3 regions of the Allobosea sp. P2_B12 genome follow, and region 3 is predicted to be linked to each of the others. Evidence: predicted binding sites of a transcription regulator. Region 3 holds the regulator's gene; each other region holds the start of a gene.
What was found. The regulator PhoB, encoded in region 3, activates phosphate uptake and scavenging genes when phosphate is short. The targets are predictions, from matches to a motif close to TGTCATNNANCTGTCAT.

Region 1: the regulator PhoB is predicted to act here: its motif matches at 4,155-4,171, upstream of AC1DYU_RS01015 (UDP-2,3-diacylglucosamine diphosphatase).
Region 2: the regulator PhoB is predicted to act here: its motif matches at 1,667-1,683, upstream of AC1DYU_RS19190 (esterase-like activity of phytase family protein).

Annotation. Positions count from the first base shown of each region.
Region 1 covers NZ_JBFUDG010000001.1:202,188-208,768, reverse strand. Annotated here, with positions in the region: gene AC1DYU_RS01030 (AAA family ATPase) at 1-205, opposite strand, end outside; gene AC1DYU_RS01025 (cation:proton antiporter domain-containing protein) at 431-2,221, shown strand; gene AC1DYU_RS01020 (glycosyltransferase family 4 protein) at 2,160-3,275, opposite strand; gene AC1DYU_RS01015 (UDP-2,3-diacylglucosamine diphosphatase) at 3,275-4,105, opposite strand; gene AC1DYU_RS01010 (SDR family oxidoreductase) at 4,230-5,009, shown strand; gene AC1DYU_RS01005 (DMT family transporter) at 5,317-6,246, shown strand; gene AC1DYU_RS01000 (XRE family transcriptional regulator) at 6,375-6,581, shown strand, end outside.
Region 2 covers NZ_JBFUDG010000008.1:127,437-134,017, reverse strand. Annotated here, with positions in the region: gene AC1DYU_RS19205 (CsbD family protein) at 1-73, opposite strand, end outside; gene AC1DYU_RS19200 (helix-turn-helix domain-containing protein) at 169-1,008, opposite strand; gene AC1DYU_RS19195 (hypothetical protein) at 1,143-1,562, shown strand; gene AC1DYU_RS19190 (esterase-like activity of phytase family protein) at 1,742-3,943, shown strand; gene AC1DYU_RS19185 (MetQ/NlpA family ABC transporter substrate-binding protein) at 4,167-4,967, opposite strand; gene AC1DYU_RS19180 (methionine ABC transporter permease) at 5,145-5,825, opposite strand; gene AC1DYU_RS19175 (methionine ABC transporter ATP-binding protein) at 5,815-6,581, opposite strand, start outside.
Region 3 covers NZ_JBFUDG010000009.1:164,890-171,470, reverse strand. Annotated here, with positions in the region: gene AC1DYU_RS20365 (type ISP restriction/modification enzyme) at 1-1,127, shown strand, start outside; gene AC1DYU_RS20360 (hypothetical protein) at 1,128-1,469, opposite strand; gene AC1DYU_RS20355 (TIGR03862 family flavoprotein) at 1,872-3,086, opposite strand; gene phoB (phosphate regulon transcriptional regulator PhoB) at 3,313-4,011, opposite strand; gene phoU (phosphate signaling complex protein PhoU) at 4,182-4,901, opposite strand; gene pstB (phosphate ABC transporter ATP-binding protein PstB) at 4,932-5,732, opposite strand; gene pstA (phosphate ABC transporter permease PstA) at 5,782-6,581, opposite strand, start outside.

The DNA of each region.
Region 1 (6,581 bases), on a different contig from region 3:
GCCCCTGCTGCGCCTTGGTGGTCGATTTGATGTGCCAGGTGATCAGCGGCGCGCCCAGGGCCGCCGCGATTTCCTCGGCCAGCACGGTCTTGCCGGTGCCGGGTTCGCCCTTGACCAGCAGCGGCCGCTCCAGCCGGATCGCGGCATTCACCGCAACCGTCAGATCCTCGGTGGCGACGTAGTTCTCGGTGCCGGAAAAACGCATGCAGGAAGCCTTCTGAGCGATGTCAGACAAGGCTAGCCCAGGATGCACGCGACAGGAAACCTCCGATCGATCACGCTCCGCGCAAGCTGCCTGCGCTAAGGCCAAAGGCGGAAAGGCGAATTTCGGCGGCAGCCAAGTGACGATGATGTCGCGGCGGTTGTGTTGCCACGCCCCAGACCGCACAGTTCGCGGGCTTCCTCATCGCTCGAATCGCAAGGCGCCGCCGTGGCCGGAACCGTCGATCCTTCCGTCTACAAGGACGCCATCGTCGTGCTCGCGACGGCCGGCGTGATCGTGCCTTTCGCCAAGAGCCTGAAGATCAATTCGATCGTCGCCTTCATGGCCTGCGGCGCCCTGCTCGGCCCTTTCGGGCTCGGCGGCTTTTCCGCAACGGTCCCCTTCCTCGACGCGATCACCGTCTCCAGCCCTGAGGCGCTGGCAGGTCCCGCCGAACTGGGCGTCGCCTTCCTGCTCTTCGTGATCGGGCTGGAGCTCTCCTTCGAGCGCCTGGTGACGATGCGGCGGCTGGTCTTCGGGCTGGGGCTCGGACAGGTCGCGCTATCGGCCGGCGCCATCGGCGCGGTCGCCTATGCCCTGGGCCAGCCGGCGGCGGCCTCGCTCATCATCGGATTCGGCCTCGCGCTGTCCTCGACCGCGATGGTGGTCGAACTGCTCTCGGCCAGGAAGCGCATGACCTCATCGGCCGGCCGCGCGAGCTTTGCCGTGCTGCTCTGCCAGGACATCGCCGTCATCCCGCTGCTCTTCCTCGTCAGCGTGCTCGGCGCGCAGAACGGCGGCGGCTCGCTGCTGGCGGGCCTTGCCCAGGCGCTGCTCCAGGCCTTTGCCGCCATCGCGACGATCGTGCTCGTCGGGCGGCGGGGCCTGCGCCCGCTCTTCCGCCTCGTCGCCTCGACCGATTCCTCCGAGAGCTTCATGGCAGCCACGCTGCTGGTCGCGCTCGGCACCGGAATGATCGCCGCCGCCGCCGGGCTGTCGATGGGGCTTGGCGCCTTCATCGCCGGGCTCTTGCTGGCGGAGACGGAGTATCGCCGCGCCATCGAGGTCACCATCGAGCCGTTCAAGTCGCTGCTGATCGGCGTCTTCTTCCTCACCGTCGGCATGGGCGTGAATCCGGCCGAACTCGCCGCCCATCCCCTCGCCATCCTGGGAATCGCGGTCGGCCTCTTCGCCACGAAATCGCTGCTGGTCTTCGGGCTCGCCCGTGTCTTCAAGCTGTCGAAGGCGACCGCGCTCGAAGCCGCGATCATGATCGGCCCCGGTGGCGAATTCGCCTTCGTCCTGCTCAACGGCGCGGTTGCCGCCAAGCTTCTCGGACAGGAGCCGGCGAGCCTGGTGCTGGCCGGCGTCTCCCTGACCATGATCGCGCTGCCGCTGCTGGCACGCCTCGCCCGCGCGCTGTCGCTGAAGCTCGCCGCGCCGGTCATGCTGCCCGACGAGGCCAAGGTGCTGCCGCCCGACGACCATTCCGCCCGCGCGATCGTCGTCGGTGGCGGCCGCGTCGGCCAGCTCGTCGGCAGCATGCTCGAGGAGCACCGCAAGCCCTATATCGTGATCGATTCGGACGCCTCGCTGATCGCGGCCCAGCGTCGTGCAGGGCGGCCGGCCTTCTACGGTGACGCCACCAAGCCGGACTTCCTGCGGCTCTGCGGGCTCGACGAAGCCACCGCGCTGATCGTGACGATCGACTCGCCGCGCGCCGTCGATGCCACCGTGCTGGCGGCGCGCGCATTGCGGCCCGAACTCGTCATCGTCGCCCGCGCCCGCGACGCGGCCCATGCCCGCCATCTCTACGAAATCGGCGTCAACGACGCCGTGCCGGAGACGATCGAGGCCAGCCTGCAATTGTCGGAGGCCGCGCTTGTCGGGCTGGGCGTGCCGATGGGCCTTGTCATCGCATCCGTGCATGAACGGCGCGACGACTTCCGCGCCCAGCTCAAGCCGTCAGATGCGTCGGCCCCAGCTCTTCCGCGAGACGCGCGCTCGCGAAGGCTGTAACGCCCGGGGCCGGGGCGACAGCCGCGCCATTGCGCGGAATCCGGCCAGCATGCTCGCTGACGACCTGCCGGATATGGCCGTAGAACTGCGCCGCGCTGCGCTGCCAGCTATGGCTGGCGGCGAGTTCGAGACAGGTCTCCGTCGGGATGCGCAGCGCCTGCAACGCCGCCGAGCGCAGATCCTCGTTCAGAACCGCGGCCCCGCTGCCGGCGAAGACGTCGCTCGGCCCCTGCACCGGAAAGGCGGCGACTGGCAGCCCGCTGGCCGCTGCCTCCAGCAGGACGATGCCGAAGGTGTCGGTCAGACTCGGGAAGACGAAGACGTCGCAGGAGGCGTAGATCGCCGCCAGATCCTCGCCCTCGCGCGTGCCCAGGAAGGTCGCATCCGGATAGGCACGCTGCAGGTCGGCGCGGGCCGGCCCGTCGCCGACCACGACCTTGCTGCCGGGCAGCCGCAGCGACAGGAAGGCGTCCAGGTTCTTCTCGACCGCGACGCGCCCGACGCTGAGGAAGATCGGGCGCGGCAGGTCGAGCACGCTCTGCAGGCGCGGATGGAACAGGGACAGATCGACACCTCGCCCCCAGCGCACGATCTTCTCGAAACCGTGCTGGCGCAGTTCCGTTTCCACGGATGCGGTCGAAACCATGACGGCCGCGGCCGGGCCATGAAAGCGGCGCAGGAAGCGGTAGCTCCAGCTTTCGGGGATCGGCCAGCGCGCCGCGACATATTGCGGAAAGCGGGTGTGGTAGCTCGTCGTGAACGGCCGCTTCTGCGCCATGCAGACCGCCCGCGTCAGCCAGCCGATCGGCCCCTCGGTCGCAATGTGGATATGATCGGGCGCGAAATCCTCGATCCGCTCCGCCAACGCCCGCCGCGTCGCCAGCGCGATGCGGATATCGGGATAGCTCGGCAAGCCGATCTGGCGGAAGCCCTCGGGCGTCAGCATCTTCGGCGTCACCCCGAAATCGGGTCCGGCCTCCGCCATCCGCTCCAGCGAGCGGACGACGCCATTGATCTGCGGACGCCAGGCATCCGTCGCGATCATGACGCGCATCAGGCCGCCTCGACCAGCGCCGGCACCGGTGTCGGCCGCGCCGGCACCACGACCGGCACGGGCGCCTCACCCCTGAGACGGCCTTGCGGCCAGCGGATCATCTCGAAGCGCCCGTCATGATGCTCGATGAAGGCGGTGCAGCTTTCGACCCAGTCGCCGGTGTTGATGTAGGTCAGGCCGTCGATCTCGCGGTAGGCGGCGTGGTGGATATGGCCGCAGACGACGCCGTCGGCATGATGCCGGCGCGCTTCGGCGGCCAGGCAGGTCTCGAACTCGCCGATATAATTGACCGCGTTCTTGACCTTGTTCTTGGCCCAGGCCGAGAGCGACCAGTGCGGCAGCGCAAACCAGCGCCTGATCTTGTTGACCACCGTATTGGACGCCAGCGCGATCGTGTAGGCCCAGTCGCCCAGCAGGGCGAGCCATTTGGCATTGCGCACCACGAGGTCGAACAGGTCACCATGGATGACCAGCAGGCGCTTGCCGTCGGCGGTCTCGTGGATGACCTCGTCGACGAGCGTGATGCCACCGAACTGCAAGCCGGTGAAATCCCGCAGGAAATCGTCGTGGTTGCCGGTGACGTAGATCAACTTCGAGCCCTTGCGGACCTTGCGCAAAAGCTTCTGGATCACGTCGTTATGCGACTGCGGAAAATACCAGCCGCTCTTCAGCCGCCAGCCATCGATGATGTCGCCGACCAGATAGATCTGCGGCGCGTCATAGGCACGCAGGAATTCCAGGACCAGATCGGCCTGCGCCCCGCGCGTGCCGAGGTGCAGATCCGAAATGAAGATGCTGCGAACCTGCTTCGCGTCGTCCTCGTCGCCCATGCCACCCGGCCCATCTTGTTGCGATGCGTCCGGCATGTGTCTGATTTGCATTGCGCTTTGATGACGGAACCAGCGATCCGTGGTCTGTCTGCGGTTCAGGGTACGAAGCCTTCGGAGCAATGAGATGGATCTTGGAATTTCCGGCCGCACGGCCATCGTCTGCGCCTCCAGCAAAGGTCTCGGTCGCGCCTGCGCGCAGGCACTGGCCGAAGCCGGCTGCACCATCGTCGTCAATGGCCGCGACGCGGCCACGCTCGAAGCCACCGCGAGCCAGATTCGTGCCAGCACCGGCGCGACCGTCATCGCCGTCGTCGCCGACGTTTCGAGCCGTGCCGGTCAGGACGCCCTGCTCGCGGCGGCCCCCGATCCCGACATCCTGATCAACAACAATGGCGGCCCCCCGCCGAAACCGTTTCGCGATGTGTCCCGCGAGGCGCTTCTGGAAGGCGTCGTCCAGAACATGGCGACGCCACTCGAACTGGTGCAGCGTGTCGTCGACGGCATGATCGCCAGGCGCTTCGGGCGAATCGTCAACATCACCTCGGCCAGCGTGCTGACCCCGCTGACCGGGCTCGACGTCTCCTCGGCGGCACGGGCCGGGCTCACCGCCTTCCTCGCTGGCGTCGCCCGCGAGGTCGCCCATGCCAATGTCACGATCAACAACGTCCTGCCGGGCAGCTTCGATACCGACCGGCTGAAAAGCGGGCTGACGAAGATGGCCGCGATCAAGGGCCTGAGCGTCGACGAATTCGCCGAGCAGCGCCGGAAGGACGTGCCCGCCGGGCGTTTCGGCGAGGCCGACGAATTCGGCAAGCTCTGCGCTTTCCTCGCCAGCGCCCATGCCGGCTACATCACGGGCCAGAACTTTCTGATCGACGGCGGAGCCTTCAGGGGCAGCTTCTGAGAGTTTATGGGCACCTCAGCCCTCATCCTGAGGAGCCGCGAAGCGGCGTCTCGAAGGATGATCCAGATATCTCCGGAGCCTCGGCGAGCATCCTTCGAGACGCCAATCCGATCGGAATGGCTCCTCAGGATGAGGGCTGAGGTTGGTCCGGGCGACGTCGAAATTTGCACCGATAGGCGGCAGGCTGCCCGCCCGCCGCCTATCGGGGTTGCAGGCTTAACGCTTTGAAGCCCCGGCTGCGCGTGTTCTAACGGCGCGCACCTTCGCGGCGTTCGCCGCCGCCTTGCCCTCCCACTGCGCCGGTCCGTTGTCCCCTCTCCTCGGCATCAGCCTCAAGCTCATCTCGGCATTGGCCTTCACGCTGATGTCGGCCGGCATCAAGTCGATCGCCGCGCGCTATCCGACGGGCGAACTCGTCTTCTTCCGCTCCTTCTTCGCGCTGATTCCCCTGCTGGTCTGGCTGGCCTGGCGCTCTGAACTGCCGGCCGCGCTCAAGACGAGCAATCTGCGCGGCCATATGAAGCGCGGCGTCATCGGCTCGACCGGCATGTTCTGCGGCTTCGCCGCCCTCCAGTTCCTGCCGCTCTCGGATGCGGTGGCGCTCGGCTATGCCGCCCCCCTCGCGGTGGTGGTGCTGGCCGCCGTCGTGCTCAAGGAACGCGTCCGGATCTATCGCTGGAGCGCCGTGACGATCGGCTTCGTTGGCGTCCTGATCATGCTCTCGCCGCATCTGACCGGCGGCACGCTCTCGCAGGGGCTGCAGGGCGGCCCGGCGCTGGGCGCTGCGCTTGGCCTGGCCGGCGCCTGCTGCTCGGCCTTCGCCTCGATCGAGGTGCGCCTGCTGACCAAGACCGAGCAGACCGGCGCGATCGTCTTCTACTTCATGCTGCTGACCAGCGCGCTCGGCCTTACGACCCTGGCGTTCGGCTGGCGCATGCCCGATCTCACGGATGCCGTCCTGATGGTGGCGATCGGCATCCTGGGCGGCCTCGGCCAGATCCTGCTCGTGCAGGCCTATCGCTTCGGCGACGCCTCGCTCATCGCGCCGTTCGAATATTCGACGATGATCTGGGCGGTCATCATCGGCTGGTTCCTGTTCGGCGAATGGCCGGCGGGCACGATCCTGACCGGCGCCGCGATCGTCATCGCCTCTGGCATCTACGTCATCCTGCGTGAACAGCAGCTCGGCCTGCTGAAGCGCGAGCAGCGCGAGATCGGTTCGACCCGCTCGACCTGAGCTGCGTCCAGAGGGAAACCCTCCCGAGAGGCGGCTTGCCCGCCGCGTCCGGAACGGGCATTGTCCGCTCAGACAAACGATCGTTCGCTTGCGCAAACGATCCAGCATGCGAGTCAGGCTAGGACAGGATGGGTATCGAGACGAAAGAGCGTGGCGGACGCGAGTTCGAATCCGGGGCTCATGTCATCTCGGGCCAGCTCGGCAAGACGATCCAGCGCCTCCGCAAGGCCTACAACTTCTCGCTCTCGGAGCTCGCCGAGCAATCCGGCGTGGCGAAGTCGATCATCAGCCAGATCGAGCGCAACGAAACCAATCCGACCCTGGCGACGATCTGG
Region 2 (6,581 bases), on a different contig from region 3:
TGCCGGCGGCCTGCTTGACGTTGCCGGTGGCCTCGTTGGCCATGCCCTTGACCTTGTCCATGGTGCTACCCATCATCTTGATCCTTCTCGTGAATTTCTGTGCCGCCCCTGCGGCTTGCGACGAGAAAACCAGCGGCTGGACGGAAGGTTCCAAAGAAATTTCGGCCCCTACCTCACCTGGCCTGAGATCTCTGAAGAGGCCGGCGCCATGGCATGCAGCGCCTGGGCGGTGGCCGCATCGGCCGGGAAGAACGTCTCCAGTGCCAGCTCCGACAGGGTGATATCGACCGGCGTGCCGAACACCGTCGTCGTCGAGATGAAGGACAGCGTGATATCGCCGACGCGCAGACGCAGCGGCACCACAATGGCCGGCTCGACATCGACCTGATGTGCCTGCCCTTTCCGCACTGGCGGGCTCGGGGTGCCATAGGACAGAAGCTCGGCCAGAAGCTCCGCCAGCACCGGATCGGCGGTGGCCCTGATCTGCTGGCGCAGGCGCGCGATCAGATGTGAACCCCATTCCTCCAGATTGACGATGACCGGGGCGAGGCCGGCCGGATGCAGCGACAGCCGCAGCACGTTCACCGGCGGGCGCAGCAGCTCGGCATCGGCGACGAGGCTCAAAAGCGGCGCGACGGCTGCGTTGGCCGCGAGCAGGGTCCAGTGCCGATCGACGGCCAGCGCCGGATAGGGCTCGTGGCCCTTCAGGACGAGGTCGATCGCCGACTTCGCGGCCTGGAGGCCGGGGTCCTCCAGCGCGCGCTCCAGATAGACCGGCGCATAGCCGGCCGCGAGCAGGAGCGCGTTGCGCTCGCGCAGCGGCACGCCGAGATGCTCGGCCAGCAGCAGGACCATGTCGCGGCTTGGCTGCGAGCGCCCGCTCTCGACAAAGGAGAGGTGCTTCTGCGAGATCTCGGCTTCGAGCGCGAGGTCGAGCTGGCTGAGCCGCCGCAATTGCCGCCAGTCGCGGATGAGGTGGCCGACGCTGGGCTGGTGATGCTGGTTCATGGGGTAAACCTAGTCGGCGTGCGAGGCCGTTTTCAATTACCTCCCGCTTAATCGACCGGCCGACCCGATCCCGTCAGCATGGTCTCCATCGACCACGGCCCTCGAAGCGGGCCAGAACCCGAGGAGACCAAGCCATGTCCACGATCCAGTCCTCCCGCCTCCTGCGCAATGCACTCGCCCTCGACGCCGCCGCCTGCGCCGCGACCGGGCTGCTGCTGGCCTTCGCAGCAGGCCCACTGTCTGGCCCGCTGGGCCTTCCCGCTACGTTCCTGATCGGGGCTGGCGTCGTGCTCCTGCCCTGCGCCGCCATCCTCACCTGGCTTTCCAGTTGCGCGACCCTGCCGAGGCTTACCGTCCTCGCCGTGATCGGCATCAACCTGCTCTGGGTCGCCGACAGCATCGCGATCCTGGTCGCGGGCTGGTTCTCGCCGACGGGGCTTGGCATCGGCTTCGTCCTGGCCCAGGCTGGCGCGGTGGCGGTGATCACCGAGCTTGAGGTGATCGGCCTGAAGCGTTCGGTTCGTGTCGGCGGCGCGGTGACCGCCAGCCTCTGATCGCCGTCGGATTGCAGAGCCGGAGATCCGGCCGTCGCGCTCGCGACCGCCGGCTCTTGGCTTGGGCGAAGTTGCTCAACCCAACTTGGCCAAAGCCGGCAAACTGTCACGAGACTGTCGTCGTCGCTCACTAGCCGATCAGCTTGCCAGTTTCACGTTCCAGCCGGACAGGTCGCCCCATGCGCAACCCCTTCGTTCTCGCGGCCCTCGCCTCCCTGCTGCTTGGTGGCACAGCGCTCGCCGAGCCGATGTTCAACCGCATCGCGACCTTCTCGGTGCCGCAGAACCTGCCGGCCGACCGCGACGCCTCGAAGAAGACCGTGGCCGAGATCATCGCCGCCAACGAGGCCGGGACGCTGCTGGCCTATACCGATGCCGAGCAGAAAGCGCTCGGCATCATCGACATCACCACCGCGAACGCGCCCAAGCCCGCCGGCTTCGTCCCACTCGGCGGCGAGTCCACTTCTGTCACGATCCTCGGCGACAAGGCCTTCGTGGCCGTCGTCACCTCCGGCGACAACTTCAAGGAGCCGACCGGCCACCTCGCGACCGTCGACCTGAAGACCAGGCAGGTCGTCGCGACCTGCGATCTCGGCGGCCAGCCGGATTCGGTGACGCTGACCAAGGACAAGAGCAAGATCGTCATCGCGATCGAGAACGAGCGCGACGAGAAGCTCAACAAGGGCGCGCTGCCGCAGTTGCCCGCCGGCAATGTCACGCTGATCGGCATCAAGGACGGCGGCATCGACTGCGCCTCGCGCCAGGTCGTCGACATGACCGGCATCGCCGCGGTGGAGCCGACCGATCCGGAGCCGGAATTCGTCGACGTCAACCAGGACGGGCTTGCAGTGATCACCCTCCAGGAGAACAACCACATCGCGCTCGTCGATACGAAGACGGGCAAGCTGGTTGCGCATTTTCCGGCAGGCACGGTCGATCTCAAGGGCATCGACAAGACACGCGACGGCCAGATCAAGCCGGTCGAGGAGCTCAAGGGCGTGGCACGCGAGCCCGATTCTGTGCGCTGGCTCGACAACGACCGCTTCGTGACCGCCAATGAGGGCGATTGGAAGGGCGGCTCGCGCGGCTTCACGATCTTCCGCAAGGACGGCACCGTCGAGTTCGATTCGGGCGCGACCGTCGATCGCATCGCCATGCAGCTCGGCCACTACCCCGAGCGCCGTTCGGCCGCCAAGGGCAGCGAGCCGGAGGGCATCGAGGTCGGCACTTATGGCAGCGACAAGCTGATCTTCGTCGGGCTGGAGCGCGCTTCGCTCGTGCTGGTCTACAAGGACGAGGGTCCGGGCCGACCACCGCGTTACCTCCAGGCCCTGCCGTCCGGCATCGCGCCGGAAGGTTTGCTCGCCATCCCGCAGCGCAATCTCTTCGTCTCGGCCTCAGAAGCCGATCTCGGCGAGAAGGGCGGGCCGCGTTCGGCCGTGACGATCTATGAGCGCAGCGAGGCTACCGCCACCTATCCGACGATCGTCTCGACCGAAATCGACGGCGCACCGATCGGCTGGGGCGCGCTGTCGGGCCTTGCGCCACATACAACGGTGGCGGGCCGGCTCCATGCCATCACCGACAACGCCTATTCGCCGTCGCGCATCCTTGAGATCGATGCGACACAGAAGCCGGCGCGGATCATCGGCGAGACGACGCTGAGCAAGGACGGCAAGCCCGTCTCTTACGATGTCGAAGGCATCGCCACCCGCCCTGCCGGGGGTTTCTGGTTGGCGTCGGAGGGCAATCCCGAGGCCAAGGACAAGTCGACGCAGAACATCCTGCTGCGCGTCTCGGCCAAGGGCGAAGTCGAAGAGGAAATCCTGCTGCCCGAGGAACTGGCGAAGCAGGCCAGCCGCTTCGGCTTCGAGGGGGTCGCGGTGACCGGCACGGGCGCCGACGAGACAATCTGGCTCGCCGTGCAGCGCGAGTGGAAGGACGATCCCAAGGGCAAGACCAAGATCCTGAGCTACAAGCCCGCGTCGAAGACATGGGGCGCATTGCATTACCCGCTGACGGCGGCCGCATCGGGCGCCTGGATGGGCCTCTCGGAGCTGACCTTCCTCGGCAACGACAGCTTCGCCGTGATCGAGCGCGACAACCTTTCCGGCGCCAAGGCGGTGAAGACGCTCGCGACCTTCTCCATCAAGGGTTTGACGCCCGCCGCCCTCGGCTCCGCCAATATCCCGACCGTCGAGAAGAAACCGCTGCGCGACCTGACGCCCGACCTGATGAAGCTCGGCGGCTACGGGCTCGACAAGGTCGAGGGCATGACGGTCGACAGGGACGGCAACCTCTTCGTCGTTACCGACAATGACGGCGTCGACGATTCCTCCGGCGAGACGCAGTTCTTCGCACTGGGGAAGATCGCCAACTGATATCGGCGATCTCCGCCGTCATTCCGGACAAGCCGCGCAGCGGCGCCGACCCGGAATCCATCATAGGGCACCGTCCTGCTCTAGGATGGATTCCGGGTCTCCGCTTCGCTGCGCCCGGAATGACGGCGCGGTTCTGAGAGGGCAAGAAAAAGCCCCGGACGCTGTTCGCATCCGGGGCAGTCGCCTGACCGCGAGGGCCAGGTGGGGAGGAAGAGAGACCGAACTACCAGCCGGCGAGCACGTTGCCTTTGAAGCGCTCGGCGATGAACGCCTTGACCTCGGGGGTGTGGTAGGCCTCGACGAGCGTCTTGACCCAGGGCTTGTCCTTGTCGGCGGCGCGCACCGCGATCAGGTTGACATAGGGACCCTTGGGGTCCTCGCGCAGAATCGCCGAGGTCGGCTCGATCTTGGCATCGACGGCATAGTTGGTGTTGATCGCGGCGGCGGCGACATCGGCCAGCGTGCGCGGGGTCTGAGCCGCCTCGACCTCGATCACCTTGAGCTTCTTGGGATTGCCGACGATGTGGGCCGGGCTCGGCTTGAAGCCGACGCCATCCTTCAGCTTGATCACGCCCTTGTCCTGCAGCAGCAGCAGCGCGCGCCCGCCATTGGTCGGGTCGTTCTGGATCGCGATCGACGATCCGTCCGGCACATCGGCCCAGCTCTTGTACTTCGACGAGTAGATGCCGAGCGGGAAGTTCACGGTCAGCCCGACGTTGACGAGCTTGAAGCCGCGGTCCTTCACCTGGTTGTCGAGATAGGGCTGGTTCTGGAAGGAATTGGCTTCGAGCTCGCCGGCATCGAGCGCCTGGTTGGGCACGAAATAGTCGGAGAACTCGATGATCTTGAGATCGATGCCCTTCTTGGCCAGGACCGGCTTCACCTGCTCGAGGATTTCGGCATGAGGGCCGGGCGAGACGCCGATGCGGAGGACCTGGTTGGCCTGGGCGAGCGCGGGGATGGAGAGGGTCAGCGCCAGGGCGGCGGAGGCGACAAGCGCGGCGCGGCGGGTGATGATGGACATGGGATGCATTCCTTTTCTTGGAGAAGAATTCCCAGCCCTCATCCTGAGGAGCCGCGGTACGCGGCGTCTCGAAGGATGCTCCAGATCATTTCCGGAGCCTCCTGAGCATCCTTCGAGACGCGCTCTTTCAGAGCGCTCCTCAGGATGAGGGCTGAGTGTGGGTGAACGTGATCCGGTTCAGGCGTGGCGCAGGCGCTTGTTGAGCCGGCGGGCGAGATGGTCTCCGATTGTCTGGACGGTCTGGACCAGCACGATCAGGACCGCGACGACGGCGGCCATGACCTCGGGCATGAAGCGCTGGTAGCCGTAGCGGATGCCGAGATCGCCCAGACCACCGCCGCCGACCGCACCGACCATGGCGGAGAAGCCGATCAGGCTGACGACCGCCAGCGTCAGGCCGAGCGCGATCGCCGGCAGCGCCTCGGGCACCAGCACCTTGCGGACGATCTGGAGCGGCGTCGCGCCCATCGAGCGGGCCGCCTCGACCAGGCCCTGATCGACCTCGCGGACCGCGCCCTCGATCAGCCTGGCGATGAAGGGGGTGGCCGCGACCGTCAGCGGCACGATCGCGGCGTTGGTGCCGATCGAGGTGCCCGCGATCAACCGGGTGAAGGGGATGATCGCGACGACGAGGATGATGAAGGGCGTCGAGCGCGTCGCGTTGACCAGCGTGCCGAGCACGGTGTTCGTCACAGGCGCCGCGAAGAGCTCGCCGCGCTTGCTGGTGGCGAGGAAGACGCCTAGTGGCAGGCCGAGAACGGTGCCGAGTCCCGCCGCGACCGCGACCATCTGCAGCGTGTCGAGCGTGGCCTGAGCGATCAGCGCGACGATCTGGGGGGAGATGATCTCAGGAAACATGGCCGATGATCTCCGCCTTGAGTTCGAGGCTGTTGAGCGCGCCGAGCACGGCGGCGAGTTCCGGCTCGCGCGTCGGCACCGAGACGAGCAGGCTGCCGAAGGGCCGGCCGGCGATGGCGTCGATGCGCCCGGCGAGGATGTTGACGTCGACGCCGATGGTCGAGCTCAGCCGGCTGATGACGGGGGCTGTGGCGTTCTCGCCGGTGAAGGTGATGCGGATCACCGTGTCGTCGCCGGGCTGCCCCTGCGCATGGATGCGCCCCGCGAGATAGGCCGGCAGTTCGACGCCGGTGACCGCCTCAACGAAGCGCGCCGTCGTCGGGTGCTGCGGACGGGTCAGCACCGAGAAGACGTCGCCCTCCTCGATGATCCTGCCATCCTCGATCACCGCGACACGGTCGCAGATCTCCTTGATGACCGGAATCTCGTGGGTGATCAGCAGGATGGTGATGCCGAGATCGCGATTGACCTGCTGCAGAAGGGCCAGGATCGACTTGGTGGTCTCAGGGTCCAGAGCGGAGGTCGCCTCGTCGCAGAGCAGAACCTTGGGCTCGCTCGCCAGGGCACGCGCGATGCCGACGCGCTGCTTCTGGCCGCCGGAGAGTTCGGCCGGATAGCGTTCGCGCTTGTCGGCAAGGCCGACCAGATCGAGCAGGCGCGCAACCCGCTCCTCGATCTCCGGCTTGGGCGTGCCGGCGATCTCGAGCGGCAAAGCGACATTGTCGAAGACGGTGCGCGAGGAGAGCAGGTTGAAGT
Region 3 (6,581 bases):
CATCGATATATAGCGAATTAAATCAAATAATTAAAACGTCGAGGAACCTCAAAAGACGCTTCGATTTGGGACGAAATGAGAATTTCGACACAAAAAGAATAGTTACGGCCCAATACAGACCGTTTATGAAAAAATCATTTTATAGATCAGATTTGTTCATTGATGAATCGGGATCAATAAACGAAATATCACCTTTCGGAGCTATTGCTCAAAGCAATGGCGTGTTGATGATTTGCAATCACCCGCAAATTCCATTTACGGCCCATGCGCTAAGCGGATTGCCTGATGCTGGCTATGCATCACGTGCAACGCAAATGTTTCCCCGCTACCGTTACACCCCGTCCGGCGAGCGCCTCGACAACATCACCGACTGGGCGCTGAAGGAATTCCACAAGGCCTATGGCAAGGACGGGCGAGGAAATCCGTCATGGTCGGGCTTGTCCCGACCGTCCACGTCTTCAGTGGGCAAGGACGGTGTTCGAGACGTGGGTGCTCGGGACAAGCCCGAGCATGACGGGGAGGATGGCGCCGCCGTCTCGGAAAAGATCGGCGCGGGCAAAGCCAAGAGCAAGCGCGCCCTGACCAAGGATGACATCTTCCACTACGTCTATGGCGTGCTGCACGACCCCATCTATCGCGAGACCTATGCGCAGAACCTCAAGCGCGAGTTTCCGCGCATCCCGTTCTATCCCGATTTCTGGCGCTGGGCCGGTTGGGGCGAAACGCTGATGGGCCTGCACATCGGCTATGAGAGCGTCGAGCCCTGGCCCCTGCATCGACTCGACGTAGCCGACGAAAAGGCCCGCGCGGCCGGCGTGGCGCCCAAGCCGATGCTCAAGGCGGACCGCGACAACGGCATCATCATCCTCGACAGCGAAACGCAGTTGTCCGGCGTTCCGCCGGAAGCCTGGACTTACAAACTCGGCAACCGCTCCGGCCTCGACTGGGTGCTCGACCAGCACAAGGAAAAGACGCCGAAGGACCCGACCATCCGCGAGAAGTTCAACACCTACCGCTTCGCCGACTACAAGGAGAAGGTCGTGGATTTGCTGGGGCGGGTCGCGCGCGTCTCGGTCGAGACAGTGGCGATCACGGACGCGATGAGAGGGCTGAAGCGGGCCGATTGATCACGCCCGCTTCTTCTCGCCCGAGGCTTCGATCTCGGCCTTCTTGCGGTCGGCCCAGTCGCGGCCGGCATCGCCGCCCCAGAGCAGCCAGGCGATGTAGCCGGCCGAGGGGTTCTCCTTGTCGCCGAAGCCCTGTGCCTGCCTGTCGACGGCGTGGCGGGCGAAATAGCTGGTCATGCGCAGGATCGTGTCCTCGCTCAACGGCTTGCGGGCGCGCAGGTCGCGAGCCCGTGCAACGCCGATCATGGTGCCGCCGCGGCTGAAGTCCTGGCGCAGGCGCAGGCCCTTCTCGGCATTGGCCGCGACCGCCAGCGGCGGCGTCAGATCGATATGCTGGCTCATGACGAGGCCTCGTTCGCCAGAACCTCCACTTCGCTATGGGATTTGAGCGCATAGCCGCCATGGGGCTGGGTCACGAGATAGCCTCTTGTAACGCTGTCGTCATGCCACTGGTCCGTGCGTGTTTCTCCTGGACCAACGCCGAAACCGGGCTCCGGTTCGCCGGATGTGATGTGAGGGGTGCATGAGGCCAGCGGTAAGGCGGAAGTGGGACGCGGGAACCTCAACGAAGAACCCTCTCCTGTAAGGAGAGGGCAGGGTGAGGTGTCGGCCCTTGGACCAGCAGCGTTGAACAGTGCCGCGGTCAGCTCACGGCTGCGGTGTCGAGGGGCCGACCCCTCACCCCTGCCCCTCTCCCTACGGGAGAGGGGTTCCCCGCGCTTCGCTTCGGACCGCCCTGGGTCGTCACCGGGACGCCAACCATGCCTCCATCCCGGCCGCCGCCGCGATGCCGGTCGCAAAGCAGCCCTGCAGCAGATAGCCGCCGGTCGGCGCCTCCCAGTCCAGCATCTCGCCGGCGACGAAGACGCCGGGCAGGCGCTTCAGCATGAACCCATCATCGACCTCGGCGGCCGCGATGCCGCCGGCCGTCGAGATCGCGCGGTCGATCGGCATCAGGCCGGTGAGTCGCAGGGGCGTGGATTTGATCGCCGCCGCCAGCGCGGCAGGCGCCTCATTGAGCCGCCCCCCGGCACCATCGCGCAGCACGGCGACGGCTGCCGGAGACAATCCCGCCTTGCGCAGATGGTTGCTCAGCGTCTCGCCCTTGCGGCGCTTGCCGAGCTTCTCGGTCAGCCGCGCGAGGTCGAGATCCGGCCGCAGATCGATCGCGATCTCGGCAAAGCCCTCGCGGGCGATCGCCTCGCGCAGCGGCCCCGACAGCGCATAGATCGCGCCGCCCTCGATGCCATCAGCGTCGATCATCGCCTCGCCCGCCACCTCCTGGCCGCCGAATCGGATGATGATGCGCTTCAACGGCGCGCCCGCGAAACGCTCGCGCAAGGTCGCCGACCAGGCGACGGCAAAGCCGCCATTGGCGGGGCGCAGCGGCGTGATCACGACACCCTTCGCCGCCAGCAGCGAAACCCAGCCGCCATCGGACCCCAGCCTTGGCCAACTCGCGCCACCCAGCGCCAGCAGCGTCGCATCGGGTGTGAGCGCGACAGTCTCGCCATCGCCCGTCCTGAAGCTCAGCGCCCCATCCGCCGTCCAGCCCGTCCAGAAGCGCCCGGATTCGAGCTTCACCCCAAGACCGTCCAGCCATCGCAGCCAGGAGCGCAAAAGCGGCGAGGCCTTCATCGCCTTGGGAAAGACGCGCCCGCTCGAGCCGACGAAGCTCTCGGCGCCCAGCCCGTCGGCCCAGTCACGCAGCATCTGAGGCGGAAAGGCCTGGATCGCCGGTTCGAGCCAGTCCCGCGCCGCGCCATAACGCGGCAGGAAGCCCTCGAGCGCTTCGGAATGGGTGAGGTTCAACCCCCCGCGCCCCGCCAGCAGGAATTTCCGTGCCGGCGTCGGCATCCGCTCATGGATGGTGACGCGGTGGCCGGCCTCCGCCAGCCGTTCCGCCGCGATCAACCCGGCCGGGCCTGCTCCGATGATGGCGATGTCTTTGGTTTGCATGCGGCGGGCTTGCGCCGTCGGACGCTGCGGGTCAAGCGAGGTCGGCCGAGGCGGTCAAGCGATCAGATATCAATCAAACGCGCCGTCATCCCGGGCGGAGCGAAGCGCAGACCCGGGATCCATGCCTGGACCTGCTGAAATGGCGTTCCGGCATGGATCCCGGATCGGCGCGGCTTCGCCGCTTGTCCGGGATGACGGCGCGGATGTGAGACGGGTCGAAAGCCAGTCACGCCCGCGCAAAGGTCTCGTCGAAGGCGTAGCCGGCGCCGCGCACGGTGCGCAGGGGGTCCTTGGCGTCGCCCGGCGTGATCGCCTTGCGCAGGCGCCCGACATGGACGTCCACGGTGCGCTCGTCGATATAGACGTCGCGACCCCAGACCGCGTCGAGAAGCTGGGCGCGGGAATAGACCCGGCCCGGCGCCTGCATCAGGAATTCGAGCAGGCGGAACTCGGTCGGGCCGAGATGCAGTTCGAAGCCCGAGCGGCGCACGCGCCGCGTGGTCCGGTCCAGTTCGAGATCGCCGGCCGTCAAAAGTCCCGCGACGTGGCCGGGCTTGGCCCGGCGCAGCAGCGCCTGAATGCGCGCGATCAGCTCGGGCAGCGAGAACGGCTTGACGACATAGTCGTCGGCGCCGGTGGCCAGGCCGCGCACGCGCTCGGTCTCCTCGCCGCGCGCGGTCAGCATGATGATCGGCACGCGCTCGGTGTCGCGGCGCGCCCGCAGGCGGCGGCAGAGCTCGATGCCCGACAGCCCCGGCAGCATCCAGTCGAGCAGCACGAGATCGGGCGTGTTGTCACGCAGGTGCAGCTCGGCATCGTCGCCGCGCGCGACCGAGTCGACCTCGAAGCCCTCGGCCTCGAGATTGTAGCGCAGGAGCAGGGTCAGCGGCTCCTCGTCCTCGACGATCAGGATGCGGGCGGGCATGGCGCGGTTCCGTTCTGGGCAGTCGGCGTCTTGGCAGCCAGTCGACACATTCCGTCATGCTCGCCCTTGTGGCGAGCATCCACGTCTTGAACACCGCTCTCGGCGAGCGAAGGCGTGGATGGTCGGGACAAGCCCGACCAAGACGGGAAAGGCGATGGCGCCCTCATCGATCAGCTCCCCGTCACCGCCTCGACGTTGATGTCGGTGGTGTCGAGCTTGGGACGGTTGAGGTCGAGCGATTCGCCGGTGACGAGATAGTGGATCGTCTCGGCGATGTTGGTGGTGTGGTCGCCGATGCGCTCGATGTTCTTGGCGCAGAACAGGAGATGCGTGCAGAAGGTGATGTTGCGCGGATCTTCCATCATATAGGTCAGGAGCTCGCGGAACAGCGAGGTGTAGAGCGCGTCGATCTCGCCGTCGCGATGCCAGACCTCCAGCGCCTTCTGCTCATTGGCCGAGGCATAGGCGTCGAGCACGTCCTTGAGCTGAGCCTGGACCAGGCGGCTCATATGCTCCAGCCCGACGACAGCGCGATGCGGCGGCGAGAACTGGCCTGAGATCGCGACCGCGCGCTTGGCGATGTTCTTGGCGAGATCGCCGACGCGCTCGATGTCGGAGGCGATGCGGATCGCCGAGATCAGCTCGCGCAGATCGTTGGCGAGCGGCTGGCGCCGCGCGATGGTCAGCACCGCGCGCTCCTCGACATCGCGCTGCAGGTTGTCCAGGCGCTGGTCGGCCGAGATCACCTTCTGGGCGAGCGTGGTGTCGCGGCGCACCAGCGCCACGGTGGAATCGCCGAGCATGCGCTCGGACATGCCGCCCATCTCGGCGAGGCTGCGGCGTATGCCTTCGAGTTCGGCGTCGTAGGAGCGGACGATATGGTCGGTCATCGGCGTTTGTCCCTGTGCAGCGCGTGCGAGTCAGCCGAAACGGCCGGTGACGTAGTCCTGCGTCTGCTTCTTGCTCGGGTTCATGAAGATGTTGTTGGTCGCGGCGAACTCGATCACCTCGCCGAGATACATGAAGGCGGTGTACTGCGAGATGCGCGCCGCCTGCTGCATGTTGTGCGTCACGATGACGATGGTGAAATCGGTCTTGAGCTGCTCCAGCAGATCCTCGATCTTGCCGGTCGAGATCGGGTCGAGCGCCGAGGTCGGCTCGTCGAACAGGATGACCTCGGGCTTCTGCGCGATGGTGCGCGCGATGCAGAGGCGCTGCTGCTGGCCGCCCGACAGGCCCATGCCCGAGGCCTTGAGCTTGTCCTTGACCTCGTCCCACAGCGCGGCGCGGCGCAGCGCGCCCTCGATGCGGTCGTCGAGCTCGGATTTCGGCGGCTTCTCGTAGAGGCGGATGCCGAAGGCGACGTTGTCGTAGATCGACATCGGGAAGGGCGTCGGCTTCTGGAAGACCATGCCGATGCGCGAACGCAGCTCGTTCACGTCGATGTCGTTGGAGATGACGTTGCGCCCGTCGAGCAGCACCTCGCCGGTCGCCTTCTGCTCGGGATAGAGCGAGTAGATCCGGTTGAAGATGCGCAGCAACGTCGACTTGCCGCAGCCCGAGGGGCCGATCAGCGCCGTGACGTGGCGGTCGCGGAAGTCGAGGTTGATGTTCTTCAGCGCCTTGTGCTCGCCGTAGTAGAAATCGAGGTTCTTCACCGCGATCCGCACGGGGGCATCGGCGTCGAGCGATTGCGGGCTCAGTTCCAGGGTCGAAAGCATCGAAGGGTTCCTTCGGATCGGACGCGACGAATGTCGGAAGCGACGTAAATTACTTGGAGCCGCGCACGATGCGGCGGGCGATGAGCGAGAGCACCAGGATCGACATGGTGATGATCAGCGAACCAGCCCAGGCGAGCTGCTGCCAGTTCTCGTAAGGGGCCGAGGCGAACTGGTAAATCGTCACCGGCAGGTTCGAGACGCCGCCCTTGAGAGTGGGCGAGAACCAGAAATTGTTGTTCAGCGCGGTGAAGATCAGCGGCGCGGTTTCGCCGGCGATGCGGGCGAGCGCCAGCAGGATGCCGGTGACCATCCCGGACTTCGCCGCCCGCCAAGTGATCGAGGTGATCACCACCGAAGGCGGCGCGCCGAGCGCCGAGCCGGCCTCGCGCAGCGGTCCGGGAACCAGCCGCAGCATGTCCTCGGTGGTCCGCACGATGACCGGGATCGCGATGATGCCGAGCGCCACGCCGCCGGCCCAGCCGGAATAGCCGCCCAGCGGCTCGACCATGATGACGTAGACGAACAGGCCGATCAGGATCGACGGCGCCGAAAGCAGGATGTCGTTGATGAAGCGGATCAGGTCGGCGAGCTTCGAGCCCTTGCCGTATTCGGCGAGATAGGTTCCCGCCAGAACGCCGATCGGCGTCGCCACGACGATGCCCAGGAAGGTCAGCACGATCGAGCCGACGATGGCGTTGGCGAGACCGCCGCCTTCCGAACCGGGGCCGGGCGTGACCTGGGTGAAGGTTGCGACGGAGAGTCCGCCGATGCCCTTCACGATCAACATGCCGAGAATCCAGAACAGCACGAAGATCGCCATGAAGGTAAAGCCGGCAGCGATGACGCGCA